3 regions of the Pseudomonas spartinae genome follow, and region 1 is predicted to be linked to each of the others. Evidence: riboswitches for the same ligand, from Rfam matches in the RefSeq annotation. Region 1 holds a riboswitch; each other region holds the start of a gene.

Region 1 (10,008 bases):
GGCCAGGGCCTGGGCTTCATCGAAGCGGCGTGCGGCGTCGGTGGATTTGTCGCGGTATTGCAACAGGCGCGCGCCACCGCTCAGCGCCGCTTCGGCGTAGGGCAGCAGCTTGCCGCCGGCCAGCAGCGGGGTGTCGGTGATGGCGTAGAGGCCGCGCAGGCTCATTGGCCGTAATCCAACGGCAGGCGGCGCGGCACGTACTGGCCGTGGCCGGGTTGCTCGGCGTCACGCAAGGTGCACCAGGTGTAATCGAGGGCGCTCTTCACTGCACTGACCAGTTCCTGTCCGAGGGCCAGGCGACCGGCCAGAGTGCTGGCCAGGGTGCAACCGGAGCCATGGTAGCTACCGGGCAGGCGCGCGCAGGTGAAGGTGTGACGGCTGCCGTCGCGGCAGTACAGGCGGTTGTGCACTTCGGCTTCGTCACCGTGGCCGCCAGTGATCAGCAGGTGCTCGATAAACGGCAGCAGCTTGTCGGCGCATTCGTCGGCGCTGCCTTGCGGCAACTCGGCGAGGATACGTGCTTCCGGCAGGTTCGGTGTGGCGATGGTGGATGCGGCGAACAGGCGCTCGCGCATGGCATAGCCGACGTCTTCCTTGCCCAGCGAGCCGCCGCCGCCAGCGCGCAGCACCGGGTCGCAGACCAGTGGGACGCCGGGTAGCTGGCTCATCACCTCAAGCACGGTGTCGACCATCTCCACCGAGCCAAGCATGCCCAGCTTGACGGCTGCGACGGGCATATCGGCGATCACGGCGCGGGCCTGGGCCAGTACCCAGTCACGGTCGAGTACGCGGAAATCGCTGACGTTGACGGTATCCTGCACGGTCAGGGCGGTCACCGTCGGGGCGGCGTGGCAGCCTTGGGCCAGCAGGGCTTCGATGTCGGCCTGCAAACCGGCACCACCGCTCGGGTCGTGGCCGGACATGCAGAGCACTACGGGGCGGAAGTTTGGCGTTTTCATGGTGCGCGAGCTTATCACTAACCGCCTGTCGGTCGCTGCATGCCATGGCGCTGGGCAGCCGTTGTGATTGTCGCAGGCATCGAAGCTGGCCAGTCTGGGAATGGCATCATTCCGGGCCACCACCTCGGGTTGCATCGAACGAGCGCTGTGCTCCATGCCGGAGCGCGCGCCTCGGTGCCTTCGAGCTGAAGCCGTGGCGGGGTGTCTGCCTGGCCGTACCTGGCTGCGACTATGGTCTACACACTGCTGAAACTGCCGCCTGAATCTGGAAAAGCGTCCCAACAGTCCCTAGAGTAGAGCGATTCGAATATAAGTCTGCCGTGCGTGACGGCGCCATCCGATGGGCTAATGGGGGCCTGGGCGTCGTTCGACAGGGTTTTGGAGTCGTATGTACCGGCTGCTCCTGCTCATCCTGAGCCTCGTTCTTCCCTCGCTTGTGGGCGCCGTTACCTTCGACGAACAGACGCGTGCGCTGCCGCTGGGACAGAGCATGTACGTGTTCGAGGACGTGCGTGGCGACGCCAGCATCGACGATATCGCCTCGCCGGCCGTGCAAGGCAGCTTCCGTCTGCATGACAAGCCGGTGCTCAATGCCGGCTATTCGCGCTCGGTATTCTGGCTGCGCCTGGACCTGCATTACCTGCCTCACAAGGCGCGGGGCGCGCGCAACTGGTTGCTGGAACTGGCCTATCCGCCGCTCGATCACCTGGAACTGTATCTGCCGGATGAGACGGGCGGCTTCGCCCTGGCTCAACGCACTGGCGATGCGTTGCCGTTCGACAGCCGGCAGATCCGCCAGAACAACTACCTCTTCGAGTTGAGCCTCGAGCCTAACCAGGAAAAACGCATCTACCTGCGCCTGGAGAGCCAGGGCTCGATCCAGGCGCCGCTGACCCTCTGGGCACCCAATGCCTTTCTGGAAGAGCAGCCGGGGCGCATCTACGTGCTCGGTATCATCTACGGCGTGTTGCTGGTGATGCTGTTCTATAACCTGTTCATCTTTCTCAGCGTCCGCGACACCAGTTACCTCTATTACATTCTCTATATCGCCTCGTTCGGCCTCTATCAGATCTCGGTCAACGGTGCCGGCATCGAGTATTTCTGGCCCGACAACCCCTGGTGGGCCAACGCCGCGACTCCTTTCCTGATCGGTTCGGCGGCGCTGTTCGGCTGTCAGTTCGCGCGCAGCTTCCTGCACACCTCGGAGCACAGTCCCTGGGTCGACCGCCTGTTGCTGCTGCTGATGGCTTGTGGCGCCGGGGTCATGATCCTGGCGCTGTGCCTCAGTTACGCGACGGCGCTGCGCCTGGCGACCTACCTGGCCCTGCTGTTCACCGTGGTGATCTTCGCCGCCGGCATCCTCGCCTGGCTGCGCGGCATGCGTGTGGCGCGCTACTTCATCTTCGCCTGGAGCGCCTTTCTCATCGGTGGCATCGTCAACACCCTGATGGTGCTGGGCTATCTGCCCAACGTCTTTTTCACCATGTATGCCAGCCAGATCGGTTCGGCGCTGGAAGTGGGCCTGCTGTCGCTGGCACTGGCCGATCGCATCAACGCAATGAAGGAAGAGCGCACGCGCATCCTGCAGGAAGCCGGCCGCAAGCTCGAAGCGTTGAACCAGGAACTGGCCGACAGCAACCGGTTCAAGGACGAGTTCCTCGCCACCGTCACCCACGAGTTGCGCACGCCGATGAATGGCGTGATCGGCTCGCTGGAGCTGATGCAGACGGTGAAGATGGACATCGAGCTGGAGCAGTACCAGAAGACCGCGGCGGCGTCCGCACGCGACATGATGCGCATGGTCAACGACATCCTCGCCCTGACCGAACTGCAGGCCGGCAAGCTCTACCCGCGGCGTGAGGCGTTCAGCCTGCGCGGGTTGTTCGACGGCCTGCGCGCCCAGTACGCGCCGCGTGCGGAAGAGAAGGGGCTGACCTTCACCCTGGAACTGGATGACCACCTGCCCGATACCCTGGAGGGCGACGCGGCCAAACTGGCTCAGGCCCTGGGTTACTTGCTGGACAACGCCATCAAGTTCACCAGCGACGGTGGCGTGGTTCTGCAGGTCGGCCGTGCCGGCAGCGTGGGCAGCAGTCTGCCGCTGAGCGTGGTGGTCAGCGACAGCGGGATCGGTTTCACCCATGAGGGCGACCTGTATCAGCGTTTCCATCAGCTCGACGGCTCCATGACCCGCAAGTACGGCGGCCTCGGCATCGGCCTGGCGATTTGTCGACAGCTGGTCGACCTGCTCGGCGGCAGCCTCAGTCACGAGTCACAGCCTGGCGTCGGTAGCCGCTTTCGCCTCAACGTGCCGCTGACCCTGCCGGAGCAGCAGGCGGCGCCGGCTGCGCGTCCGCCGCGCGCACCGACTGGCACGGTGCAGCGCCAGGCGCAGCAGTGCACGGTGCTGATCGTCGAGGACAACGCGATCAACCAGCTGGTGACCCGTGGCATGTTGCTCAAGCTCGGCTACCGGGTGCGCACCGCCGACAACGGTGCCGAGGCGCTGGAGCTGCTGCGCGGCGAAACCGTCGACGCCGTGCTGCTGGACTGCCAGATGCCGGTGATGGACGGCTTCGCCACCTGCCGGGCGATCCGTGCGCTGCCTGGTTGCGTCGAGTTACCGGTGCTGGCGATCACGGCGCATAGCCACAGCGGCGACCGTGAGCGCTGCCTGGCCGCAGGCATGAGCGATTACCTGGCCAAACCGGTGAAGTTCGAGGAGCTGCGCATCCTCCTGCATGAATGGGTGCTGTGCCATGCCGCTACGGTTTCCGGCGGTTCCGCGCCGGCCTGAGCGGCGGCCTGCTCCAGCTCGTCTGCTTCCCGATTCAGCGGCAGGTTTGGCCGGATAGCCTCTTTAGCCATGGTCTGAATCCTGATTCACTGCATACATGTGAATCAGGATTCAGACCATGGCTTATCGCATCACTGAAGCTCGACTCGACCGCGATCATGCGCAGCGCCAGCGCATCCTCGATTGTGCCTTGCTGCGGGTGGCCGCGGGTGGTTTCGCCGCCCTGACCATGCAGGCACTGGCCGATGATGTCGGTATCGCCACCGGCAGTCTGTACCGGCACTTTCGCAGCAAGGGCGAACTGGCCGCCGAAGTCTTCGCCGCTGCCAGCCAGCGAGAGGTCAACGCCCTGGCTGCCGCCTTTCGTGGTCCGGGGCGTGCCAGCGAGCGCCTGCGCATCGGTCTGGAACAGTTCGCCGCCCGCGCCTGGCACAGCCGCCGCCTGGCCTTCGCGCTGATCGCCGAGCCGGTCGATCCGGAGGTCGACGAGCAGCGCCTGCTCTATCGCGAAGCCTACGCCGAGCTGTTCATCGATTTGCTGGAGGAGGGCGCCGCTGCCGGCGAGTTTCGCCTCGAGCAGATCGGTCTTACGGCGGCCTGCCTGGTCGGTGCGATTGCCGAGGCGCTGGTCGGCCCCCTGTCGCCACCTGCCCGCGCCGCTCGCGAAGCGGGTAGGCCCACCCTGGAGCTGGCGCAGGTCAGCGCCAGCCTTGCCACCTTCTGCCTGCGCGCCGTCGGCGCCGAGGAGCTCACGCGATGAACCACAGCCTGAATGCCGAAACCCACGAGGTGTTCAACCAGGTGCCGAGCCTGGACGGTGCCAACCTGTATCGCCTCGACCTGCCCTTGCAGGAGTGGACTCGTCGTTACGACGGCGGCTGGGCCTACGAGCGCCTGAGCGCCTATGGCGCGCTGACCGGCGGCGCCCTGATGCAGGCCGGCTTTCTCGCCAACGAGAACAAGCCGGTGTTCAAGAGCCATGATCGTTACGGCAATCGCATTGACCTGGTGGAGTTTCACCCGGCCTATCACGAGCTGATGCGCACGGCGGTCGAGCATGGCTTGCCGTCGCTGCCCTGGACCGATCCGCGCGCCGGTGCGCATGTCGCCCGCGCCGGCCTGACCTACCTGCACAGCCAGGCCGAGGCGGCCAGCGGCTGCCCGCTGACCATGACCTTCGCTGCGGTGCCAGCCATTCGCTTGCAGCCCAACGTGGCCGAGCAATGGCTGCCGAAGATCCTCTCCACCGAGTACGACCCGCGCAACCTGCCGATGGAGCAGAAGGCCGGCGTCACCATCGGCATGGCCATGACCGAGAAGCAGGGCGGCACCGACGTGCGCGCCAACACCACCCGCGCCTATCCCATCGGCTTGGGCGGGCCGGGGCAGGGCTACGAACTGGTCGGCCACAAGTGGTTCTGCTCGGCGCCGATGTGCGACGCCTTCCTCACCCTGGCCCACACCGACAGGGGCCTGTCGTGCTTCCTGTTGCCGCGTCACCGCCCGGACGGCACGCGCAACCAGTTCTACATCCAGCGTCTGAAGAACAAACTGGGCAACTGGGCCAATGCCTCCAGCGAGGTGGAATACCGTGGCGCCTTCGCCTGGATGCTCGGCGAGGAAGGGCGTGGCGTGCCGACCATCATCGAGATGGTGGCCATGACCCGCTTCGACTGCATGGTCGGCTCCAGCAGCCTGATGCGCCAGGCACTGACCCAGGCCGCGCACCACTGCGCGCATCGCCTGGTGGGCGGCAAGCTGCTCGCCGACCAGCCGCTGATGCAGAACGTGCTGGCCGACCTGGCGCTGGAGAGCGAGGCCGCGCTGGCGCTGTGCATGCGCATGGGCCGTGCGCTCGACCACGCGCATGACGCGCAGGAAGACAAGTTCGCTCGCCTGGTCACCGCCGTGGGCAAGTACTGGATCTGCAAGCGCGCCCCGGAAATGATCTATGAGGCCAGCGAGTGCATGGGCGGCGCCGGTTACGTCGAAGAAACCATCCTGCCGCGTCTGTATCGCGAAGCGCCGGTCAACTCGATCTGGGAAGGTTCGGGCAACGTGCAGTGTCTGGACGTGCTGCGCGCGCTGTCCAAGGAGCCGGGCGTGCTCGACGCGCTGTTCGCCGAACTGGGTGATGGCCACGGCGATGCTCGCCTGAAGGCGCATATCCAGCGCTTGCAGGCCGATTTTGCCGACACCGCCGACATCCAGTACCGCGCTCGCCAACTCACCGAAGACATGGCCGTGGCGCTGCAGGCCAAGCTGCTGCTGGAGGCGGGCAACAGCGTGGTGAGCGATGCCTTTATCGCCAGCCGCCTGGAAGGGCGTGGCCGGGTCTACGGCACCTTGCCGCGTGGTGTCGACGTCGAGGCGCTGTTGGCGCGCAGTGCGCCCCACCTGGCCTGAGCGAGTGCCGAGGGCGGATTGCCTGGCGCGCTGTTTTTTAGCCGGGCAGGCGAGTAATCTTGCGGCCGATGGTTCTGCGTGCACGCCTGTGACGCGGATGAAAAGGGAACAGGGTGCGGCGAATCTCGCCAATGCCCTGGCTGCCCCCGCAACTGTAAGCGGCGAACGATGCCCTCATGCCACTGACTTCGGTCGGGAAGGCGGGCGAAGTGCCAAGCCGTGAGCCAGGAGACCTGCCATCGACAACGGGCGTTTTGCCTACCCTTCATCCGAATCGTCGCGCGGTGGGCGCGGCAAAGGAACTCGCATGCATATCGAACCGGGCGTCGTCGAAGGCGCCAAGATCCTGCTCAGCTACGCAACGGCCGTCACCGCTTTCGGCCTGACCGCCAAACTCGCCCTGGACAGCGTCCGCAACAATGGCGGCGTCGCCGCCCTGGCGCTGCGCAGTCTGCTGACCACCGCTCTGGTGTTCTGCTTCTTCGAGGTGTTTCCGCATCATGCGGTGGGCGTTTCCGAGGTACACCTGATCCTCGGCTCCACGCTGCTGCTGCTGTTCGGCGCCGGTGCCACGGCCATCGGCCTGGCCGCGGGGCTGTTGCTGCAGGGCTTGCTGTTCGCCCAGTTCGACCTGCCGCAGTACGGCATGAACGTCACCACGCTGTTGATCCCGCTGTGGGGCATCAGCCTGCTGGCCAAACGCATCGTCGCGCCGGGCACCGCCTACGTCGATCTTTCCTACAAGCAGGCGCTGGCGCTGTCGACTGCCTATCAGGGCGGCATCGTTGCCTGGGTCGCGTTCTGGGCCTTCTACGGTCACGGTTTCTCCAGCGAGAACCTGGCGGCAGTGGGCAGCTTTGGTCTGGCCTACATGAGCGTGATCCTGATCGAGCCACTGGTCGACCTGGGCGTGCTGGCCGCTGCCAAGGCCATGTCGCGTTTCAGCCAGGGGCCGCTGTTCAACGTGCGCCTGCACCAGGCGGCCTGACCCCGCCGCTCAGCGGCGGCGCTGCCAGATCATCTTGCCGGTATTGCTCTCGGTGACCAGGTACTGGTCACTGAAGCGGTAGTAGGCGGCGGGTTGATAGTCGGCGGCGCCTGCCAGGCGCACCATCAGCATGCCGTCCTGGCTGCGCCAGTGGCCGCTGTACTGCACTTCGCCCGGGCTGTCGTAGCTCCAGTCGCTGCCGCCGCCAGCAGAGCGGCTCCACTGGGTGACGCTGCCGTCGGCGTTCAGCTGCAGGGTCATCAGGGTGTTGAACGAGGCAAAGTTGGCACCGCCGCTGTTGATGATCTTCTCGTGCACCCAGGTGCCGACCAGCGCCGGGTCCTGCGCGCCGGCAGCGGACGGCGTCGCCGCCGTTGCTGCGGCTTCGCGTTTGAACAGCGCCTGGCGTTCCAGCACCTCGCCGTTGCGAGGGTTGCGTGCGGCAATACTGGTATTGAGCATGGCATTGGCGTAGGTGGCGTTCATGTTGGCCAGCAGCAGGCCGGACTGGGGATCGCTGATCTCGGCACGCAACACCTGGCCGTCGTAACGCCCCCTGAGGTTCAGGCGCAGGGTGCGATTCTCCACGTACTGCCCTTCGACCTGTTCGCCCTGCTGGCGCAGGATCAGCTCGGTAGGCTGGCCATCGAGGGTGGCCCGGTAATGCCCATCGAGGTCTCCGGACCAGGCGCTGACGCATGAGGCGCTGGCCAACAGCAGAACGATTGCACGACGCATGAAGATGACCTCTGACAGTTTGATCCAAGACTAGTCGCTGCTAGTGAGGGGCGAGGGTTGTCGCGCTATGTTTTCCTCTCCGTATGCAGGCAAGATAGGCGCGTACGTTCAGTCAGGAATATGCACAGTGAAAGCCTGCTCAGATGATTTCATCATTGCCCACACCCCCGAAGAGGCAGTCGACCGCCTTGCCGCCCTGCACCAGGAAGCCACCGGTGCGTTGAGCCAGGCGCTCAAGCGTTACCTCAAGGAGCGTATCCGCCCGGATGCCAGCGAGCATTGCCTGTTCCGTTATCCCGAACTGCGCCTGACCTACCTGTGCCAGGGCGAGGTGCCGACCACCGTGCGCGCCTACGCCAAGGTGCAGATTCCGGGTACCTACGCGATCACCGTGACCCAGCCGGCAGCGTTTCGCAAATACCTGCTCGAGCAACTGCGCCCGCTGATGAGTGACTTCACCCTGCGTGTCGAGGTCGGTCGCAGCCAGCAGAACATTCCCTATCCCTACGTGGTCGAGGGCGGCGATGAACTGGCCGGCAGTGGCGTAACCGCCGCCGAACTGGCGCGGGTATTCCCCAGCACCGACCTGTCCGCCGCCACCGACGGTACCGCTGACGGCCTTTACGACTGGGAGAACATCGACCCGCTGCCGCTGGCGCTGTTCGACGCCGCGCGCACCGATTTTTCCCTCAAGCGCATCCAGCACTACACCGGCAGCGACTGGCATCACGTGCAGCCGTGGATCCTGCTGACCAACTACCACCGCTACGTTGACCAGTTCATTCGTCATGGTCTGGACATGCTGGTGGGCAACTCGCGCTTCACCCGCATGGTGCTGCCGGGCAACGTGGTGGTCGAGCGGGGCATGGCCGAAGGCGAGATGCAGGCCATCATCGAGAACGTGGTCTGGCACCGTTACCAGATGCCGGCCTACCACCTGCAGGCCGAGGACGGTCACGGCATCACCCTGGTCAATATCGGCGTCGGTCCGTCCAACGCCAAGAACATCACCGACCACCTGGCCGTGCTGCGTCCGCACTGCTGGCTGATGATCGGCCACTGCGGCGGCCTGCGTCAGTCGCAGACCATCGGCGACTACGTGCTGGCCCACGCCTACATGCGCCGTGACGGCATCCTTGACCGCGTGCTGCCACCGAACATTCCATTACCGGCGCTGGCCGAAGTGCAGCAAGCGCTGCAGGAGGCCGCCAAGCTGGTCACCGGCGAGCAGGGCGACGAGCTGAAGAAGCGCCTGCGCACCGGCACCGTGCTGACCTACGACGACCGCAACTGGGAGCTGCGCTGGGCCCAGGAGCGACCGCTGATCAACCTGTCGCGTGCGGTGGCGGTGGACATGGAGAGCGGCACCATCGCCGCCCAGGGCTATCGTCTGCGGGTGCCCTACGGCACGCTGCTGTGCGTGTCGGACAAGCCCCTGCACAGCGAGATCAAGCTGCCGGGCGCGGCCGGCGCCTTCTACGAGCGCGCTGTGACCCAGCACCTGCACATCGGCATCGCGGCGCTGGAGCTGATGCGCAGCCAGCTGAATTCGTTGCATTCGCGCAAGTTGCGCAGCTTCGACGAGCCGCCGTTTCGCTAGGGGGATGATCTGACGGCGTGGCCTGGCGCACAGTCCGGCCACGTCTGTGCGGCGTTCGTTCACGCTCGGGTTTAAACTCGCGCCGTCATGGACGAACGAGGCGATACGCATGGAACAGGCACGCTTGCTGCTCACGGCGTTGTGGGAACCCTTCAGCTTTTTCAGTCTTTTCCTCTACACCGGCCTGGCCCTCACGCTGGGTGCTGCGCTCGGCCTGCTGCTGGCCTTCAAGCTGCAGCGCCTGGGCTGTCTGGCGCGTAACAAGCGCTGGCACCACTGGCTGCTCAAACTCTACTTTCTGCTGCTGCCCCTGGCCGGAGGTTTTCTCGGTTTTCAGGGTGGGCTGCTGTACGGCAGCCAGCAGCAGATCAATCGCCATCTCGACAGCTATGCACCGGTGGTGCAGGAACTGGCCGATGGCATCTGGAGCGACTTCCAGGCTTACGTCGAGGCGCAGGGCCAGCAGGGCGCCCTGGCGGTGCGCGATGCCAGCGTGCAGGAGGTGCTCAACCAGCTGGCG
Region 2 (10,008 bases), on a different contig from region 1:
CAGGCCTGCCGCTGGGATCGCCGGCACCGCGGTGAGGGTTGCGGCGAGGATGACCAGGGCCGAACCGGGGATGCCGTGGGCGCCTTTGGAGGTGATCAGCGAGACCAGCAGGATGGTGAGCAGGTCGCTCATTGCCAGGTCGGTGCCGGTGGCATGGGCGATGAACACCACCGCCAGGGTCAGGTAAATGGAAAAACCATCTAGGTTGAACGAGTAGCCGGTGGGGATCACCAGGCCGACGGTGGAGCTGCGGATGCCCATGTGCTCGAGCTTGCGCATGATCTGCGGCAGCACGGCGTCGGACGAGGCCGTGCCCATGACGATGGTCAGCTCCTCGCGGAAGTAGCGCAGGAAGGGCACCAGTGGCACCCCGGATAGGCGCAACACGCTGCCCAGGACGATCAGCACGAAGAGGATGCAGGTCACGTAGAACACCGCCACCAGCGCGCCGAGGTGGCTGAGCGAGTCGAGGCCGTACTTGCTGGTGGTGAAGGCCACGGCGCCGAACACGCCGATCGGCGCCAGGCGCACGATCATGCCCATGATGCGGAAGATCACATGGCTGAACTCGTTGATCAGCTTGGCCACGCCGCTGGCCTGCTCGCCCACCAGGTTCAGCGCGCTGCCGAACAGCACGGCGAACAGCAGCACCTGGAGGATGTTGTTCTCGGCGAATGCACCAAGCACCGAGGAGGGGATCAGCCCCATGATGAAGGTCGCGGGGCCGTGCAGCTCCTGGGTGCGGCTGGCATAGAGCGCGGCATCGCTGGTCGACAACTCGTTGAGGTGGAGGTTGGCGCCCGAGCCCAGGCCCAAACCGTAGGCCACCACCAGGCCGAGAAGCAGGGCGAAGGTGGTCAGCACCTCGAAGTAGATCACCGATTTCAGGCCGATGCGGCCCACCTTCTTCAGGTCACCGGCGCCGGAAATGCCGCTGACCACCACGCAGAAGACGATCAGTGCGATCAGCATCTTGATCAGCTTGATGAAGCCATCGCCAAGGGGTTTCAGCTGGGTGGATAGTTCGGGCAGGCTGAGGCCGCATATCACGCCGAGCACCAGGCCTATCACGACTTGCAGGAATAGCGAGCGGGGGAGCAGTTTGCTGAACATCGTCGAGGTCTCCGTTCGGCGCGTCATCCATGCCCTCACGGAGGCCCAGAAGCGAACGCCAGATTGTTTTTATGGTCTTACCGGTCTGACCAGTTCAGGCTAAGCGCAAATTTTCCAACCGACAAGCCCCCCGTCTGGCGCGTCACGCCGACCTGGCGTTGGCCAGATCCGGCGAAATGCCCGCAACAGAGCGTGTGAGTGCAGCTGAAAGACCGCTGGTCAGGGGATTTCAAGCGGCGCTGGCCGTGCTGCAGCTTGGGCCATGGCGAGGCGCGGTTACCCTGCGAAAGCGTTGCGATGACCGGTCAGACCGGATAGCGGAGTCGACGCGTGGAATGCGCTCATCGCGCCGAAGCGGCTAGACTGCCGGCCCGTTCTGGAGACCGTCATGAGCCAAGCCCCCTACGCCCGCATCCTGTTCATCGGCCCCGGCCTTGGTCGTGGTGCTGCAGCTGAGCGCCTACAGCAGCGGATCGAGACGCTGCTGGGCGAGGCGCATCTGCATGACAGTGAGCAGGAGAGTGTCTGGCAGGCCATCGATGAGGCGCCGCGCCCGTTGCTGGTGGTCGATCTGGAACCGCGTGCCGATGCTGCGCACCGTGATTGGCTGCGCGAGCGCATTGCCGAGCGTGGCGACGGGACGCAGGTGTTCGTGGTTTGCACGGCGCTGGAGGACACCTGGCTCGATGGTCTGGGCGCACTGTTGGCGCATCGCAAAGCGCATCTGCCCTGCAGTGACGTGCCGCCCGTGCCGGAACACCACGCCTGGTCGCAGATTCCGCCGCACGCGCAGCGCCTGCTGCTGTGCAACGGCCCGCGCTGCACGCGCAAGGGTGCGCTGGGCCTGTGGAAAACCCTGCGCCAGCGGCTCAAGGCCGCCGGTAAGCTGGAGTGTGAGGGGGGCGTGCACATCACCCGCAGCCAGTGCCAGTTCCCCTGCGATCTGGGGCCGACCGCGAGCCTTTATCCACAGGGCGAGTGGTATGGCATCCAGGATGAAGCGGCGGTGATCCGCCTGGTCGACGAGCGCCTGGTGGCGGGTAAGGCGCTGCCGGAGTTGCGTATCGACGAGCAGGGCAACCGTTAGCAACTCGGATTACGCCTGTGGCAAATCCAGGCTACGAGCAATCGCCGCTAAAGCGCCTCCCACAATTGCCCATGCGCCTTGACTTGAGCGGGGTCGGATGGTCATATCCGCCCCGCTTCAGGTGTCTCACGCCGCCGCGCGTGAGGTGAAACGGGAAGTCGGTTGAAGTCCGACGCTGCCCCCGCAACGGTACGCGAGCGACCGCATCGAAACGCCACTGTGCGCCACGCGCATGGGAAGGCGATGCGTTCATGACCCTCGCAAGCCCGGAGACCGGCCTGGAGTCGTTATTGTCTGGCAACCCGCGGTGGGCGGGCGTTGACTCCAGTAGGGTGCCTCGTGCCCCTGTCTGCTGTTGCGCATTTCCATCGGATTGCCGTGCCTTTTCTCTTTGCGATGGAAGCAATATGGCGCGCCATTTCCGCTACAAGAACCTCACTTCTGCATGCCTGAAAGAAGGGTCAGAGCCCGACTCCGGCTATCTGCGAAACAGAATAATGTTATGTTATAACTATAACATTATCGCACCAGGCCCAGGCCCTGAACGGTCGCTACTGACCGCTGCAAAGCCCGATTGCAAAGCCTCGCAGCGACTCGATGAGCCCCGTCAAAGCCCCGGAATTCTTCACGTGCAGCACCTCATGCGTTTCTGTTCTCTGCCTTTGGCATTGTTGGCTGGCGGTACCGCCATGGCCGATGACTCCGCTGTCGATCTCCCTGCTGTCACCGTCCAGGCGCAAGCCTCGGAGGAGGGCGAGACGACCTTGCACACGCCGACCACGGCAGGCTCGCGCCTCGATCTGTCGGCCCTGCAAACTCCGGCCAGCAGCACCAGCCTGAGCGGCACCACAGTGCGTGAGCGCAACAACCGCAGCGTGCAGGACGCGGTGACCCGCACCCCAGGCATCAGCACCATCGGCACGCCGGGTAACGGCGGCACCGCATTGTCGGCGCGCGGCTTCACCGGCCACTCGGCGACCATGCAGCTGTATGACGGCACTCGCCAGTACGTGGGTGCCGGCACCGTGACCTTTCCGGTGGACACCTGGTCGGTGGCGCGCATCGACGTGCTGCGCGGTCCTGCCTCGGTGCTCTACGGCGAAGGCGCCACCGGTGCGGTGATCAACGTGGTGCCGAAGAAGCCGTTTGCCGGCGAGATCCAGAATCACCTGCGCCTGGGCTATGGCAGCGACGACCGCCGCCAGGCTGCGCTGGACAGCGGCGGTTCGCTGAGCGACGCATTGAGCTATCGCTTCACCCTCAACCAGCAGGCCAGCAACGGCTGGGTCGATCGTGGCGATTCCGACAGCCTGGCGCTGAGTGCCGCGCTGCGCTGGGATGCCAGCGATGACCTGAGCTTCACCCTGTCCCATGATCAGGGCGAGCAGAGCCCGGAGCGCTACCTCGGTACGCCGCTGGTCGATGGCAAGTTCCGCGAAGGCATTCGGGATCGCAACTACAACGTCGCCAACGCCGACATCCACTACAACGACCAGATCACCCGCCTGGTGACCGACTGGCGCATTAGCGACGCGCTGAGCGCCAGCAACCAGCTCTACTACATCAAGACCCAGCGCTACTGGCGCAACAGCGAGGCCTATCGCTGGCAGCCGGGCGATACGGTCGAGCGCAGCGAGTTCTACCGGATCAAACACACCCAGGAGCAGGTCGGCGACCGTCAGACCTTCACCCTGGAGCATCCGCTGTTCGGTCTCGATAGCCGCACGGTGGTGGGCGTGGATTACAACCGCATCCACTTCGCCCGTCAGCACGATTTCGCCAGCAGTTTCAGCGACAGCGTGCCGCTGGCCGGTTCCGGCGGCGGTCAGTACCAGAGTACCGACCCGCTCGGCTACGGTCCGCGTGAACGCAACCTGGCCCGGCAATTCTCGCTGTTCGCCGAGAACCGCACGCAACTGACCGAGCGTCTGTCGCTGGTCACCGGCGTGCGCCGCGATCAGGTGCACATCGACCGCAGCAACCTGGTCGATGACAGCCGCGTCGACCGCAGCCTTACGGGCGACAACTGGCGCGCCGGCCTGGTCTTCGCCCTCACCCCGGAGCTGTCGCTGTATGGCCAGTACGCCACCAGCACCGAAGGGGTGAGCAACCTGCTGACCCTCAACCCGACTCAGCAGCAGTTCGACCTGAGTGAAGCCAAGCAGACCGAGATCGGCCTCAAGCAGCTGTTCTGGGGCGGGCAGGGCGAGTGGACGCTGGCCGCCTATCACATCGTCAAGAACAAGCTGCTCAGTCGCGCCACGCCAACTGCGCCCACCGAGCAGATCGGCCAGCAATCCTCGGATGGCCTGGAAGCCAGTCTGGAGCTGGCGCTGGGTCGTGGCTGGCAGGTCTCGGCCAACGCCGCCTTCGTCCGGGCCGAGTACGACGACTTCGTCGAAGGCGGTGGTGACCGCAGCGGCAATCGTCCGAGCAATGTGCCCAAACGCACCGCCAACCTGTGGCTGAACAAGGATTTTGGCAGGGGCGTGGAGGCTGGCATCGGTGCGCGCTATGTCGATGCCCGCTATGTGAATACGGCCAACACCGCCGAGGTGCCGGGTTACACCGTGGTCGATGCGAATATCGCCTGGCAGGTGCTGTCGGACGTGCGCCTGGGCCTGGAGTTGAATAACCTGTTCGACCGCCAGTACGCCACCAGCGCCAGCAGCGACGGCGAGCAGTGGTACCTGGGCGCGCCGCGTTCGCTGTTCGTCAGCGCGGATTACCGCTTTTGAAGCATCTGAGCTGCGCCGCGTGGGTTACTTGCGCGCGGCAATCGGTCAATGGAGTGTTCCCGTGTCAGTGAGCCTTGCCTCGGGCTGGCCAGCCAGTCCGTCGTCGACGCCCAGCCACCGTAGCGCGGCGCCTGAGCCGCGCCTGCGCATCCGTGACCTGGGCTGGTCGCCGGATGGCCAGCGCGTCTTGCTCGACGCCATCGACCTGGAGATCGGTGACGGCGAGCTGCTCGGTTTGATCGGCCCCAACGGCAGCGGCAAGACCAGCCTGCTGCGCTGCGCCTATCGCTTCCAGCGCCCCTGCAGTGGCAGTGTCGAGCTGGGCGGCGAAGCGCTGTGGCAGCGCCCGCCGCGCTGGAGCGCGCAGCGCGTGGCGGTGGTGCTGCAGGAATTCCCGCAGGACTTCGGCCTGCGCGTGCACGAGGTGGCGGCCATGGGCCGCACGCCGCACAAGGGCCTGTTCGATGGCGACGATGGCGAGGATCAACGCCTGGTCATTGAGGCGCTGGCGCGGGTGGGCTTGAGCGAGCGCGCGCAGCAGGCCTTCGCCCAGCTGTCCGGTGGCGAGAAGCAGCGCGCCTTGCTCGCCCGCGCCCTGGTGCAGCAGCCGCAACTGTTGATTCTCGACGAGCCGACCAACCACCTCGATCCGCGCTACCAGATCGAACTGCTGCGGCAGATCAAATCGCTGGGCCTGGCGACGCTGGCCAGCTTCCACGACCTCAACCTGGCGGCGGCCTTCTGCGACCGCCTCTGCGTGATCGACCAGGGCCGCCTGGTGGCCGTCGGTACGCCCGCCGAAGTGCTGACTGCCGAGCTGCTGCAACAGGTGTTCGGGGTGCAGGCACTGGTCGACACCCATCCACTGGCGGGTTATCCGCGTATTACCTGGATCCTTTGATGAGCCTGTGCCATTCGCGGCTGAAGCCGCTCCTACCCATGCTTTTGCTCTCGGCGCTGTTTTCGGCCAGCCCCGCCTGGGCGGTGACGGTCACCAGTTGCGACCGCCAGGTGACCGTCGAGCAGCCGCCGCAGCGCGCGGTCAGCCATGACGTGAACATGACCGCCATGCTCCTGGCGCTGGGCCTGAAAGAGCGTATGGCCGGCTACACCGGCGTCAGCGGCTGGAAGACCCTCGATCCGAGCATGCGTGAGCAGCTGGGCGGTCTGCCCGAGCTGGCGGCGCGCTACCCGTCGCTGGAGAACCTGCTGGGCGCCGGTACCGACTTCGTCTTCGCCGGCTGGAACTACGGCATGCGCATCGGCGGCGAGATCACGCCGGCCAGCCTGGAGCGCTTCGGCATTCCTGTGTACGAGCTGAGCGAGTCCTGCGCGCATGTCATGCCGGGCCGCGTCGCCAGCCTCGATGATGTCTATACCGATCTGCGCAACCTGGGCCGCATCTTCGCCGTCGAGGATCGCGCCGACGCGCTGGTGCAGGGCATGCAGGCGCGGGTCGCGGCGGTGCAGGCGCGCCTGGGCGAGCAACCGTCGCGGCCACGGGTGTTCGTCTACGACAGCGGCGAAGACCTGCCTTTCAGTGCCGGTCGGCAGGGCATGCCGCAACCGCTGATCGAGGCGGCCGGCGGGCGCAACGTCACGGACGGTGTGGCCGGCAGCTGGATCAAGGTGGGCTGGGAGTCGGTGGTCGAGGAAGATCCCGAGGTCATCCTGATCGTCGACTACGGCGAGCGCACGGCGGCGCAGAAGCGTGACTTCCTCCTCCAGCATCCGGCGCTGCAGGGTGTCACCGCAATCCGCGAGCAGCGCTTCGTGGTGCTGCCCTACCTGGCGGTCACCCCGAGCCTGGACAACGCCGCCGCCATCGAGACGCTGGCCGCCGCGCTGCACCCCGAGGCCTTCGCCCGGTGAGTCGCTATCGCCTGTTGCTGCTTGGGCTGGCCGTGCTGCTGGCGCTGTCCTGCGCCTGGTCGCTGGGTTTCGGTGCGGCGCAGGTGCCGCTCGAACGCGTGCTGGCGATCCTCGGCCAACACCTGTTCGGCATGGTGCCCGAGACGACGCCGAGCGCCGGTCAGGACAGTATCGTCTGGCAACTGCGCGCGCCACGGGTGCTGCTCGGCGCGTTGGTCGGCGCCGGGCTGGCGCTGGTCGGTACGGCGCTGCAGGCGGTGACGCGCAACCCGCTGGCCGACCCGCATCTGCTCGGCGTCAGCTCCGGCGCGGCCTTCGGTGCGGTGATCGTGGTGCTCTATCTGGGGGAATTCGCCGGCCTGCTCAGCCTGCCGCTGGCGGCCTTCGTCGGTGCGCTGGCGAGCATGCTGCTGGTGCTGGCCATCGCCAGCCGGGGCGGGCGGCTGGAGAGCGACCGCCTGCTGCTGGCCGGGGTGGCGGTGTCTTTCGTGATGATGGCGGCGAGCAATCTGCTGCTGTACCTGGGCAACCCGCACGCCGCCAGCTCGGTACTGTTCTGGATGCTCGGCGGCCTTGGCCTGGCGCGCTGGGAGCTGCTCTGGCTGCCGTCGCTGTGCCTGGCGCTGGCCATGACGTTGTTGCTGGGCCTGGGCCGCGCGCTGAACGCGCTGATGGCCGGCGAGCAGAGCGCGGTCAGCCTTGGCCTGGAGCCTCGGCGGGTGCGCCTGCTGGTGTTCGTGGTGGCGTCCTTGCTCACCGGCGTGCTGGTGTCGCTGTCCGGGGCCATCGGTTTCGTCGGCCTGATGCTGCCGCACGTGGCGCGCTTTCTGGTCGGTGCCGAGCACCGCCGCGTGTTGCCGGTGGCGGCGCTGCTCGGGGCCCTGTTCCTGGTCTGGGTCGACGTCGCCGCGCGCACCTGGCTGGCGCCGCAGGACCTGCCCATCGGTATCGTCACTGCCGCCATCGGCGGGGTGTTCTTCGTCGCGTTGCTGCGGCGCCGCTGAGTCGATATTTTTTTTTCAGTCCGGTTGTAACGCCCGTTCACCTCGTCGCTCTAGTTCAATGCCGGCACGCAAAACACCTTAGCCCGGCTAACCCAGATCACCCGAGGATACGCACATGACCATGAAATCCACCGCTGCTGGTGCCGCCATCGCTTTCGCTGCCGCTGCCATGTTCGCTGGCATGTCCGGCACTGTCGTCGCCGCCGAAGAAGCCCAGGTGCATTGCTACGGCGTTACATCCTGCAAAGGCCAGAACGACTGCAAGACCGCCGAGAACAGCTGCAAAGGTCAGGCTGTCTGCAAGGGCCACGGCTTCAAGGCCATGACCAAGGCCGAGTGCGATGCAGCAGGCGGTACTGTCGGCGAGTAATCGAGCCGGGGCAGCCGCCTGGCGGTTGCCCCGCATCAGCGAGCGAGGCGCGAGCGATGAATGCTCAACGCGGCAATCTGGGTTTCGGCCTGGGTTTGCGCAGTACCTACTACCAGGCCATTCTCGAACAGCAGCCGGCGATCGACTGGTTCGAGATCGTCTCGGAAAATTATCTGGTAGCGGGCGGCAAGGCCCTCTACTTCCTCGATGCCATCGGCGAACAATACCCGCTGGTGATGCATGGCGTGTCGCTGTCGATTGGCGGCCCGCATGAGCTGGACCGCGACTACCTGCGCCAGCTCAAGCAACTGGCCGAGCGCGTCCAGCCGGCGTGGATCTCCGATCACCTGTGCTGGAGCCAGGGCAATGCCCATCAGCTGCATGACCTGTTGCCGCTGCCCTACACCGAGGAGAGCCTGCAGCACGTGGCCGCGCGGGTGCGCCAGGTGCAGGACGTGATCGAGCGACCGCTGGTGCTGGAAAACGTCTCCAGCTATCTGCGTTGCGCCGATGATCAGTTCAGCGAATGGCAGTTCCTCGCCGCGCTCAGCGAACTGAGCGGCTGCGAGCTGTTGCTGGACGTCAACAATGTCTACGTCAGTGCACGCAACCATGATTTCGATGCCTGGACCTTTATCAGCAGCCTGCCCAGGCAGCGCATCCGTCAGCTGCATCTGGCCGGCCACAGCGATTACGGCAGCTACCTGATCGACACTCATGATCAGCCAGTCAGCGACCCGGTCTGGCAGCTCTATCAACGTACGCTGCAGCACCTTGGGCCGGTGTCTACGCTGCTCGAACGCGATGATCATTTCCCCGACCTGGATGTGCTGCTCGACGAGCTGAATAGCGCGCGCCGGTTTGCCGCCCAAGCGCTGCAAGGAACCGCCCGATGAGCCTGAGAGACTGGCAGGCGCAGGTGCAGGCCTACCTGCTGAACCCCGATGCCCAGCCCAGCCCGGCTCTGCGAGCCAGCCTGCTGGGCAGCGCCGCGCTGAGTGTCGAACAGGGTCTGGCGATTTACCACAACGCCTACCGCGCACGCTTGCTGGAAGCCTTGCGTGGCGACTATCCGGCAGTGCATGGCTGGCTGGGTGACGAGGAATTCGACGCCCTGGCGCTGGCCTACATCGACGCACACCCCTCGCAGCACTTCAGCCTGCGCTGGCTCGGCGCCGAGCTGGCGGCGTTCATCGATGGTCATCTGATTCCTGCGCAGGCCGCGCCGCTCAGCGAGCTGGCGCGGCTGGAGTGGGCCTTCACCCTGGCCTTCGATGCGCCCGAGGGCCAGCCGCTGAGCCTGGCGCAGATGGCCGAACTGCCCGCCGAGGCGTGGCCGAATCTGCAGGTGCGCCTGCTACCGAGTGTGCAGTGGCTGGTGTGCCGGCATAACAGCCTGGCGCTCTGGCGTGCCTGCAAGGAGCAGGACGACTTCCCCGGCAGCCAGCCGCTGGGGCAGGCGCAGACCTGCCTGATCTGGCGCGAGCATCTGATCACCCGCTATCGCAGTCTGGCCGCCGACGAAGCGGCGGCGTTGCAGGGCATGGCCGTGCAGGGCTGGTGCTTTGCCGAGTTGTGCGCAGAACTGGCGCATCTGGGCGAACAGGCGCCGGTTCAGGCCGTGAGCTGGTTGCGTCAGTGGCTGGCTGACGGCCTGTTGCAGCGGGTCGATGGCGTTCACCCTGACGCCGGCTGACGCACTTCACAGCGCATCCAGGCGCGCCCGCGCTACCCCCTCACCGCTAGTCGCCAGAATCGAACTTGGGCACATTGTTCCGGTCATCCGCTTGAAGTTCGTTTCACCTGACCAGGAGGGATGACCAT
Region 3 (10,008 bases), on a different contig from region 1:
CTGCGCCGCGCCGCCCGTGCTGGAGTGAAACTGGTGGCGATCGACAACGCCAGTTTTCTGCTCGCCGCCTGCGGGCTGCTCGACGGCCACCGGGTGGCGGTGCACTGGCGCCATGAGGCGGAGTTTCGCGCCAGCTTCCCGCACCTGCGCCTGGCCCGCGAGCGTCTGTACTGTGTGGATGGTGCGCGGATTTCCTGCGCTGGCGGCACGGCGGCCATCGACCTGGCGGTGGAGCTGCTGGCTCAAGGCAGTGGCCGGGCGCGGGCGCTCAAAGGCCTGGCCGACATGCTGGTGGACGAGACACGCAGCGGCCAGCACGCGCTGCGTTCGTTGCACACTGCACCGAGCGGTGAGCGGCATGTCGACCGCGCGATCGCCCTGATGCGCCACGGCCTGGCCAGTGCCGCCGGCATCGAGCAACTGGCGGCCAGCGTCGGTATCAGCCGGCGTCAGCTCGACCGCCTGTTCCACGCCAGCCAGGGCATGAGCGCACGCGAATACTGGAACGAACTGCGCCTGCAGCACGTGCGTTGGCGCCTGCTCAATTCCAGCCACAGCCTGGCGCAGATCGCCGACGAAATCGGGGTCGGCGACACCAGCCATCTGGGCAAGCTGTTCCGTCAGCGTTTCGGTACCACGCCTGGGGCGATGCGCCGTCAAGCCAAACCCACGGCGTAGCCGCGGCTTCAGCCGCGAAGCTGGGACAGCAGCGGCAGCCACACCGAGGCCAGTAGCAACAGGGCCATGCAGCGGTTGAATAGCCGCAACCTGGCCGGTTGCCGCAACAGGCGAGCGCTGCCGATACCGAGCAGGCCCCAGGCCAGCAGGCAGGGCGTGGACACCAGCAAAAACAGCGCCGCGTAGCTCGCCACGGCGGTGAACGAAGCCTGGCCGCCGAGGAAGATCGCGGTGACCGAGACGCTCATCAGCCAGGTCTTGGGGTTGATCAGTTGCAGGCCGGCGCCCTGGACGAAGCCCTGGCGCCGGTCGATGGCGCGTTCGTCGGCACTGGCGCTGTCGGCGCGCAGCAGCTTGCAGGCCATCCAGCTGATCCAGGCCGCGCCAGCCCAGGCCATCGCCGTCTGCAGCAGCGGCGCGCGGGCCAGCAGTTCACCGAGGCCCAGGCCGACCACCAGCAGCATCAGACTGGCGCCGAGGCTGGCACCGACGGCGATGGACAACGCAATGGACAGGCCGAAACGGGCGGCGCTGCCGAGGATCAGCAGGTTGGTCGGGCCGGGGGTGATCGACGCCGCCGAGGCGAACAGGATGAAGGGCAGCCACTGGTTCATGGCAAAGCCCGGTGGGCAGTGAAGGGCATGGGCTATCGCTCCATATCGAGGGCATGGGGCGATTGTCCGGCGGGCTGATTCAGCGGTCTTGAAGCTTTGTGCAGAGGTTGCGGTAGGCGCCCGGGGTGACGCCATTGGCGCGGCGGAACCAGCGGCCCAGGTGGCTCTGGTCGGCAAAACCGAGGTCGCTGGCGACATCCGCCGGCGTCGTGCCAAGGGCCAGCAAACGCCGGGCGCGCACCAGGCGCAGCTGGATCAGGTAGCCGTGCGGGGCGATGCCGAAGGCGGCCTTGAAGGCGCGGCTGAGGCGAAAACGGTCGACGCCGCACACCCGCGCCAGCTCGTCGAGGCCGATGTTCTCGTGAAAGTGTGCATGCAGGTAGTCACGGGCACGCAGGGCCACGCTGGGTATCTGCGGGTTGCCCGGCAGTTGCTGGCGCCAGTGCAGGCTGCGCGAGATGCGCTCCAGCAGCGCGTCCAGCGCCGCGTCGCGCACCATGCGCGGCTCGCCATCGCTCAATGTCTGCAAGGCGTTGGCGATGCACGGCAGCAGGCCGGGGTCGTCCGGCTGAGTGCGCGGTACGCCCGGCAGGCAGTCGCCAGGCGCCTGCTCGAACAGCGCCGGCAACGCGCGTTGCAGCCAGGCGGGTTCGAGATAGAGGGTGGAGTAGGTGAAGCCGCCTGGCGTCGGCGCATGGCCGTCATGGATGTCGCCGGGTTCGAGAAAGAAGGTCTGCCCCGGCACGCTGCTGAACAGCGCGCGACGGCAATGGAACTGTTGCACGCCCTGTTCGGTGAAGCCGATCAGGTAACTGTCGTGCCAATGCGGATCGTAGGCGTGGCCCTCGAAATGCGCACGGATCACCTCGATGCCGGTGTCGGCGTCCTGCTTGAGGTCGACCCATGACTGCGCGTTCATCGCCTGGCCCGCGGTGGAAAGTGGAACGCCTGAGCTTACCCCCTTTGCCGGGTATGCCTAGAACGTTTGTGCAGAGGGCTGGGGCTGTGGATAAAACCAAGCGCCCCGATCCGCAGGAGCGGCTTCAGCCGCGAAATTCGCGGATAAATCCGCTCCTGCAAACGCTTGGCAATCCTGCTGCGAGCGATGCTCTAGTCGGCCTGCGCGGGATACCAACGCGGCGTGTAGACCCACTCGCTGCCGTCGGCACGCGGGAAGCGGCGGGTCTGGCTGGAGCCGATGATCACCAGGGTGCGCATGTCGACCATCTCCGGGGTCAGCTCGCCCAGGGTGAGGCTGCGCAGCGCTTCGGCAGGGCGGCCAATATCGCGGCCAAGCACCACCAGCGTCTCGGGCGTACGGTGCTGGCGCAGCAAGTCGAGCGCGCGGCCAAGTTGCCAGGGGCGGGACTTGGAGATCGGGTTGTAGAAGGCCATGGCCAGATCCGCTGCGGCGGCATGTTCCAGGCGCTTCTCGATCACCGCCCAGGGCTTGAGGTTGTCGGACAGGGAGATCAGGCAGAAGTCGTGGCCCAGCGGTGCGCCAGCCTTGGCGGCTGTGGCCAGTGCGGCGGAAACGCCCGGCAGTACTTCCAGCTCGACGCCGTGCCAGGCCTCGTTCTGCGGGCTTTCCAGCGCCTCCATCACCGCCGCGGCCATGGCGAACACGCCAGGGTCGCCCGAGGAGATCATCACCACCCGGCGTCCGCTGGCGGCCAGTTCGAAGGCGTGGGCAGCGCGCTGCAGCTCTTCGCGGTTGTCGCTGGGGTGCAGGCACTGGTCGGCGCGTAGCGGGCCGGCCATCTTCACGTAGGTGTCGTAGCCGAGCAGGTCCTCGGCCTCGTCGAGGGCGCGGCGCACGGCGGGGGTCATGTGCTCGGCGGCGCCAGGGCCGAGGCCGACCACGCTGAGGCGGCCACGGCGCTGGCCGAGGCGCTCGATATCCAGAGGCTGTTCGCTCAACAGCAGGCGCAGGCCGTCACCGCTGTGCAGTTCGGCCGGTAGCTCGGCGCTGCTGTGGATAAAGCGCAGCGGCAGCTTCAGCTCAACTGCAGCGGCGTGCAACTCCGCGTTGGCCATCCAGGCTTTGTCCGCGAGCAGGCAGGCCAGCGCTTGCGGTGCAAGATTGGCAGCGCTCAGCGCCTGTTGCAGGCGCGCAGGCAGGTCGGCGCCGGGGCGTTCGATCAGGGCGGCGGCGCAGCGCGGGTGGATCAGCAGTTCGTCGGGTTGCGCCGGGCGCGCCTGCGCGGTGATGTGGATAACCCGGCTGGCGGCGTTATCCACAGGCAGTTGCGCGTTCTCCAGCCAGGGTGCCTGGCCTTCGATGCGTACCGTTTCGCCGCCGAGCAGGTCGCTGACGAAGCGCTTGCCCTGCTGCAGGTCGGCCAGGGCGTAGCCGGCCGGCGGCTCCAGCAGGCAGGTACCGAAGCGCAACTCGCCGCTGGTGGTGATGGCGGGTGTGACGCCCAGGTGTGCAGCGATTTCGCGGGCCAGGCGGTTGACCCCGGCCAGGCCGCCGAGCAGCGGCACCACAGCGCTGCCGTCTTCGGCCAGGGCCAGTACCGGTGGCTCGGCGCCTTTTTCCGCCAGCAGTGCGGCGAGGCTGCGGATGACGATGCCGGCAGCGCACAGCACGACAAGCGGTTGGCCTGCGCGGTATAGCGCGCGCAGGTGCTCGCCGAACTCCTCGTAGTGACGCTCGGCGCCATCGGCGCGCCCGCGCAGGCCGTGGATCACAGCCTGTGGATAAAGCGCCTTGAGGCGTTGTGCAGTGGCCAGTGCGCTGGCGCCGAGGATGACGATGTTCATGCGGTAAATCCTGTAGCCCCGATGCAATCCGGGGAATGGGGCGCGATCCGTGGGAGGCGCTTCAGCGGCGACTGTCGCCTCCAATGATGCCCCCGCAATGATTGCGTAGGGCGCGTGGTGACGGGGTTTCATTCACCCGGTGAGCTGTAGGAGCGGCTGGGCGGTATTCCGCTTCAGCCGCGAAAGCGCTTCGCGGCTGAAGCCGCTCCCACAAGGAACCAATCACCCCCGCCACTTCTGGCCGGGCACCAGAATCATGGAAAAGTACGGCGAATCCATCGGCTCCACTTCGTCCAGCGCCACGATCTTCTGGCTGGCCATGGTCGCGCGTTCGACGTAGTGGGCGCGGTCGTCCAGGCCGAGCTTGCGCAGCACCCGGCGCACCTTGTCGAAGTTGCGCCCGAGCTTCATCACCACGGCCGCTTCGGCGTCGCGCAGACGCTGTTCCAGCTCGTCTTCCGGCAGCACGCCGGAGAGCACGCTCAAGGATTGATTGCGATACACCAGCGGCGTGCCGAGCACCGAGGCGCAGCCGAGCATGGAGCACACGCCGGGCACCACCTCCACTTCGTAGCGGTCGGCCAGGCGGTCGTGCAGGTACATGTAGGAGCCATAGAAGAATGGGTCGCCCTCGCAGATCACCGCCACATCCTGGCCGGCCTCGAGCAACTGGGCGATCTGCTGCGCGCAGGTGTCGTAGAAGTCGGCGATCACATCTTCGTAGGACAGCGGCGGGGCGAGCTTCTCGGTGGTCACCGGGTAGACCAGCGGCAGGCGCTGCTGGGCATCGCTCAGGTGCGCTTCGATGATGCCGAAGGCATTGCCGCCATGGCCGGCGTTGTGTTTCGCCTTGGCCACGAAGTAGGCCACCACCGGGGCGCCTTTGAGCAGGCGCAGGGCCTTGAGGGTGAGCAGCTCGGGGTCACCGGGACCGACGCCGAGGCCAAGCAGACGACCGGCCATCATTCCACCTCCGAAGCCAGGGCGTTGACCGCGGCCACCGCCATGGCGCTGCCGCCACGACGGCCCCGCACGATCACGTAGGGCACGCCACGGCTGTCTGCGGCCAGGGCGTCCTTGGACTCGGCGGCGCCGATAAAGCCCACCGGCATGCCGATGATCAGCGCCGGTTTGGGCGCGCCGGCGTCGAGCATTTCCAGCAGGTAGAACAGCGCGGTGGGCGCGTTGCCGATCACCACCACGCTGCCTTCCAGGTGTTCGCGCCAGTGCTCCAGGGCTACCGCCGAGCGGGTGTTGCCGACCTCACGGGCCAGCTCCGGCACGCCGGCATCGTGCAGGGTGCAGATCACCTGGTTGCCTGCCGGCAGGCGCGGACGGGTGATGCCTTCGGCGACCATGCGCGCATCGCAGAGGATCGGCGCGCCGGCCAGCAGGGCCGCGCGGCCGACGGCGCCGGCACCGGCGGAGAAGCGCAGGTCCTCGACCACGTCGACCATGCCGCAGGCGTGGATCACCCGCACGGCGAGTTTTTCCAGATCGGCGGGGATGCCGTCGAGGTTGGCCTCGGCGCGGATGGTGGCGAAGGAGCGGCGGTAGATTTCCTGGCCGTCGCGGATGTAATCAAGCATCGGAGGTTCCTGCGGGGTGTTGGCGGGCGAACCAGGCGCCGGCCTCGTCGATGGTCATGGCGGGCGCCAGCAGACGGCCGAAACCGGGCGCCTCGGGCGTGCGTTGGTAGAGCTGGTAGTGATCGGGTGTGCTGGCCAGCAGGGTGTAGGGCTGCACGCGCGCGCTGGCGCAACTGCGCGGGCAGGCGCTGAGGTGCACCTGCGGGCGCGCGCCGTTCTCGCGCAGGCGCTCGGCCAGGTGCAGGGCGTGGTGTTTGCTGTCGGCCAGGCCGCGCGCGCAGGCCGCCGAGCCGGTGCAGGCGACCAGGCCAAGCAGCGGTTCGTCGGTTTGGGTCAGCAGCCCTAGATCCTCTAGGGCGTTCAGTAATTCGCTGGATTTGGCCTCGGGCACATTGCCCAGCAGCACGCCTTGCCAGGGCGTCAGGCGCAGTTCGCCGTCGCCGTGGTGTTCGCTGAGCCCGGCCAGCGCCAACAGCTGTTCGGCGTGCAGGCGGCCCAGTCGAGCGCCGGCCGCCAACATGCACAGGCCCTGCTGCGCCTGTGGATAAACCCCCGCCGGCGCACGTGCGGTGCTCTCGGCCGGCTGCCAGTTGGCCGGGGCCGCTTGCAGCGCAAAGCTCAGGCGCGCCTGCAGGCGTTGCAGCAGCTCGGCGGCCGGGATCTGCGCCAGCAGTTGGCGCATGCGCGATTGCTCGGGCGTGGCCAGTTCGAGGAACAACAGCAGGAGTTGGCGCACCAGCTCGACGGCCTGCGTCACCTCGATTCGCGCCAGTGGGGCGTCATTCGGGCAGCCGGCCAGGCCCAGCAGCAGGTGCTGGTCGTCCTCGGCAAGCAGCCACAGGTCGTGGGGGTGTTCGCGCATCGCCAGGGCTTCGCCGCCGTCCAGTTGCAGGGCGAACTTGGGCGACAGCGCATACAGCGCCGGAGTGTCCTGCAGCAGGTCGAGCAACTGGCTGGCCAGCGCACGCACGTCCATGCGCGCCTGCGGGTCGAGGCCGGCGGCGGGGCTGAGCATCAGGTTGCGTACGTCATCGGCGGCGGCCACACGCGGGCCGAGGCCGGCGCCGAGCAGGGCGTCGATCAGCGGGCTTTCCTGCCCGGGCAGGACGCCACGAATCTGCAGGTTGCTGCGGTTGGTCAGCTCCAGCACGCCGCCGGTATGACGTCGCGCAGCCTCGGCAATCACCCGCGCCTGCGCGCTACGCAGTACGCCGCCGGGCAGTTTGACTCGGCAGATGCCGCCGTCCAGCGCGGGCACGATGCGCAGCAGGCCGGGGCAGGCGGATGGGCGAACGGACGTGGGCAAAGGGTCACCTGTGGATAACGACGCGGCGACCGAACCAGCGGAATCAACCTGCAGGAAGACTCCATGGCATCGGTACACCCCGCCCGATGTTGGCACTCGCGACCAGCGTTCGTCGGCAGGTCTCCTGGCTGACAGGTCATGATCCGCTGCGCCTTCCCGGTTACCCAGTGGCCGATGGCATTGGACTCGCTGCTTACAGTTGCGGGGGCAGCTCGGTGGCGATCGATGATCGCTCCGGATTCCCTCTTAGGCCCGATTCATGGGGCACCGACGAAGGCTGTATTATGCCCGCTTTGCCCGGAGCGCGGACAGGCGCTCCGTCGGGCCTGTGCGAGGACATTGGATGAAACCCTGGTTGACCCTGGTCGGCATCGGCGAAGACGGTTACCCCGGCCTGGGCAAGGCGGCGCGCCGCGCCCTGCTGGCGGCCACGCGCATCGTCGGCGCGCCGCGCCAGCTGGCGCTGCTGCCGCCGTGCATCAGCGGCGAGCGGGAAACCTGGCCCAGCCCCTTCGACCTTGGGCCGTTGCTGGCAAAGCGCGGCGAGGCGGTGTGCGTGCTGGCCAGTGGCGACCCGATGTTCTATGGCGTCGGCGCCAGCCTGGCGCGCCAGGTGCCGGCCGACGAACTGCTGGTATTGCCGGCGCCGTCCTCGGTGTCGCTGGCGGCGGCGCGCCTGGGCTGGCCGCTGCAGGAGGCGGAGGTGGTGTCCTTGGTCGGTCGGCCGTTGGCCACGCTCAACGGCAAGCTGTTCCCCGGCATGCGCCTGCTGGTATTGAGTGCCGATGGCGATACGCCCGCACAGGTGGCTGAAGTCTTGCGTGCGCGTGGTTTCGGCGCCAGCCGCCTGACTCTGCTGGAGCATCTCGGCGGGCCACAAGAGCGTCGCCTCGATGGCCTGGCCGCGAACTGGGACCTGCCGCGCGCAGCCGACCTCAACCTGCTGGCCGTGGAGTGCCTGGCCGACGCCGGAGCAATGCTGCTGCCGCCGACCTGCGGCCTGCCCGACGATGCCTACCGCCACGACGGCCAACTGACCAAGCGCGACGTACGCGCGGTGACCCTGGCGCGCCTGGCGCCGCTGCCCGGCGAGCTGCTGTGGGATGTCGGCGCCGGTTGCGGCTCCATCGGCATCGAGTGGATGCGCGCACACCCGGCTTGTCGCGCCATCGCCATCGAGGCCAACGATGGGCGCCAGGCGCATATTCGCCATAACCGCGATGCTCTCGGCGTGCCCGCCCTGCAACTGGTCGCCGGGCATGCGCCCGAGGCGCTGGCCGGGCTGCCGGCGCCGGACGCCATCTTCATCGGCGGCGGCGTCACCGTGCCGGGTGTGCTGGAGGCCTGTTGGGCTGCGCTCAAACCCGGTGGGCGCCTGCTGGCCAATGCCGTGACCCTGCAGAGCGAGGCGGCGCTGGTGAGTTTCCGCGAGCAGCAGGGCGGCGAGCTGTTGCGTCTGAGCGTGGCCCAGGCGCAGCCGCTGGGCGGCTTCGACACCTGGCGCGCGGCGCTGCCGATCACCCTGCTGGCGGTGCGCAAGGCATGACGGCGCGCATCCTCCTGCTTGGCGGTACCACCGAGGCACTGCGCCTGGCGCGGCGCCTGGGGCCGGAGACGGTGTACAGCCTGGCTGGTCTCGGGCGGGTGCCGGATGATCTGCCGTGCCGCGTGCGCGTCGGTGGCTTCGGTGGTGCCGAGGGCATGGCGGCGTTTATTGCCGCTGAAGGCATCGAGTTGCTGCTGGACCTGACCCACCCCTACGCCGCGCAGATCAGCCACAACGCCGCCCGCGCTGCCGAGATCACTGGCGTGCCGTGCTGGGCGCTGCGGCGCACGGGCTGGCAGCCTGGCCCCGGTGATGATTGGCGTGAGGTGGATGGCTGGGATGAACTGACCCGCGCGCTGGCGCCGTTCAACAGGCCGTTCTTCACCTCCGGGCGCGAACCGCTGGCGCACCTGCAGGAGATTCCCGCGCACCAGCACTGGACGGTGCGTTGCCTGCAGGCCGAGGCGGCGCCGCCCCGCGCCGAGGTGATCGGCGCGCGCGGGCCGTTCGCGCTGGACGAGGAGCGGGCGCTGTTCGCGCGCATCCGCTGCGATGTGCTGATCAGCAAGAACAGCGGCAGCGCTTCCACCGAGCCCAAGCTGCAGGTGGCCCGTGAGCTTGGATTGCCGGTGTTGCTGCTGCGCCGTCCCGCCTTGCCGACAGTGGCGCAGGAGTTTGGCGAGCTGGAGGCGCTGTGCCAGGCGCTTCAGTGCTGACGCTGAACGTGTCCGGGTGAAATCAGCTCAGGTGCCCGACTTTGAACGCTGCGTGCAGGTCGACCGTCGGCGTGGGGGCGAAGCACTGCCTGTCGAATATGCCGTTGAGATGCTTGACCAGCACCTGCCCGGCGAGGGCGCTGTCACCCGCTTGCAGAGCGGCGATCAGCGCCAGGTGTTCCTCGCAGGTGCGTGCCGAATACACCGGGCTGCGGCTCAGGGCGATATTCAGCGCGGCGCGCGACAGCAAGCCGCGAAGAAACTCCAGTAGCAGCGTGTTGCCGGCGAGCTCCGCCAGCCTCAGGTGAAACTCGCCGGCCTGCTCGATCAGGCCGGCGCCATCGCCACTGGCCAGGCAGGCGCGCTGGTTCTCCACCAGGCTGTGCAGCTCGTGCAGGCGTGCGTCCGCCGGACGCGTGCCGAGCAGGCGGATGACTTCGGACTCGACCAGAATGCGTGCCTCCAGCACCTGCCGGGCCTGCTGCTCATTGGGCCGGCTGATCTGGGCGATCTGTCGCGGCTCCAGCGTCACCGCGCCTTCCTCGGCCAGCCGGGTCAGGGCCCGTTGCACCGTCCAGCCGCTGACCCCGAAGATGCGCCCGAGGGTGTTCTTGTCCAGTTTGGCGGTGGGCGTCAGGCGTCGGTCGAGGATCGCCGCGTAGATGCTCTGGTAGATGAAATGGCTGGTGGGTTTGCCACCGCCGCCGCTCGTGCGGCGGGTTGGCTGATCGGCAAGACTCATGATCACACCTGTCGATGGGGTCGGAACTGCGGGCCGCTGCCAGGCGAGCCT

The links. A riboswitch is a leader RNA that binds a small molecule or an ion and turns the genes downstream of it on or off. The one in region 1 is predicted to bind cobalamin.
Region 2: linked by a shared signal. The riboswitch ahead of ACN8M7_RS06690 (TonB-dependent receptor) and the one ahead of ACN8M7_RS16100 (energy-coupling factor ABC transporter permease) in region 1 are both predicted to bind cobalamin.
Region 3: linked by a shared signal. The riboswitch ahead of cobG (precorrin-3B synthase) and the one ahead of ACN8M7_RS16100 (energy-coupling factor ABC transporter permease) in region 1 are both predicted to bind cobalamin.

Annotation. Positions count from the first base shown of each region.
Region 1 is NZ_CBDAMB010000007.1:62,870-72,877, forward strand. It holds gene thiE (thiamine phosphate synthase) at 1-165, opposite strand, end outside; gene ACN8M7_RS16080 (hydroxymethylpyrimidine/phosphomethylpyrimidine kinase) at 162-959, opposite strand; gene ACN8M7_RS16085 (hybrid sensor histidine kinase/response regulator) at 1,348-3,756, shown strand; gene ACN8M7_RS16090 (TetR/AcrR family transcriptional regulator) at 3,875-4,516, shown strand; gene ACN8M7_RS16095 (acyl-CoA dehydrogenase family protein) at 4,513-6,162, shown strand; cobalamin riboswitch at 6,215-6,417, shown strand; gene ACN8M7_RS16100 (energy-coupling factor ABC transporter permease) at 6,470-7,150, shown strand; gene ACN8M7_RS16105 (hypothetical protein) at 7,160-7,888, opposite strand; gene amn (AMP nucleosidase) at 7,956-9,488, shown strand; gene ACN8M7_RS16115 (hypothetical protein) at 9,598-10,008, shown strand, end outside.
Region 2 is NZ_CBDAMB010000002.1:614,845-624,852, forward strand. It holds gene ACN8M7_RS06680 (C4-dicarboxylate transporter DctA) at 1-1,140, opposite strand, end outside; gene ACN8M7_RS06685 ((2Fe-2S) ferredoxin domain-containing protein) at 1,502-2,200, shown strand; cobalamin riboswitch at 2,303-2,496, shown strand; gene ACN8M7_RS06690 (TonB-dependent receptor) at 2,842-4,938, shown strand; gene ACN8M7_RS06695 (ABC transporter ATP-binding protein) at 5,081-5,839, shown strand; gene ACN8M7_RS06700 (ABC transporter substrate-binding protein) at 5,839-6,810, shown strand; gene ACN8M7_RS06705 (FecCD family ABC transporter permease) at 6,807-7,814, shown strand; gene bufA2 (BufA2 family periplasmic bufferin-type metallophore) at 7,930-8,184, shown strand; gene bufB (MNIO family bufferin maturase) at 8,241-9,080, shown strand; gene ACN8M7_RS06720 (HvfC/BufC N-terminal domain-containing protein) at 9,077-9,880, shown strand; gene cfaB (C17 cyclopropane fatty acid synthase CfaB) at 10,007-10,008, shown strand, end outside.
Region 3 is NZ_CBDAMB010000002.1:603,796-613,803, forward strand. It holds gene ACN8M7_RS06625 (GlxA family transcriptional regulator) at 1-678, shown strand, start outside; gene ACN8M7_RS06630 (LysE family translocator) at 687-1,292, opposite strand; gene ACN8M7_RS06635 (AraC family transcriptional regulator) at 1,372-2,211, opposite strand; gene cobJ (precorrin-3B C(17)-methyltransferase) at 2,403-4,058, opposite strand; gene ACN8M7_RS06645 (precorrin-2 C(20)-methyltransferase) at 4,281-5,024, opposite strand; gene ACN8M7_RS06650 (precorrin-8X methylmutase) at 5,021-5,647, opposite strand; gene cobG (precorrin-3B synthase) at 5,640-6,953, opposite strand; cobalamin riboswitch at 7,051-7,240, opposite strand; gene cbiE (precorrin-6y C5,15-methyltransferase (decarboxylating) subunit CbiE) at 7,297-8,499, shown strand; gene ACN8M7_RS06665 (cobalt-precorrin-6A reductase) at 8,496-9,215, shown strand; gene ACN8M7_RS06670 (GntR family transcriptional regulator) at 9,238-9,957, opposite strand.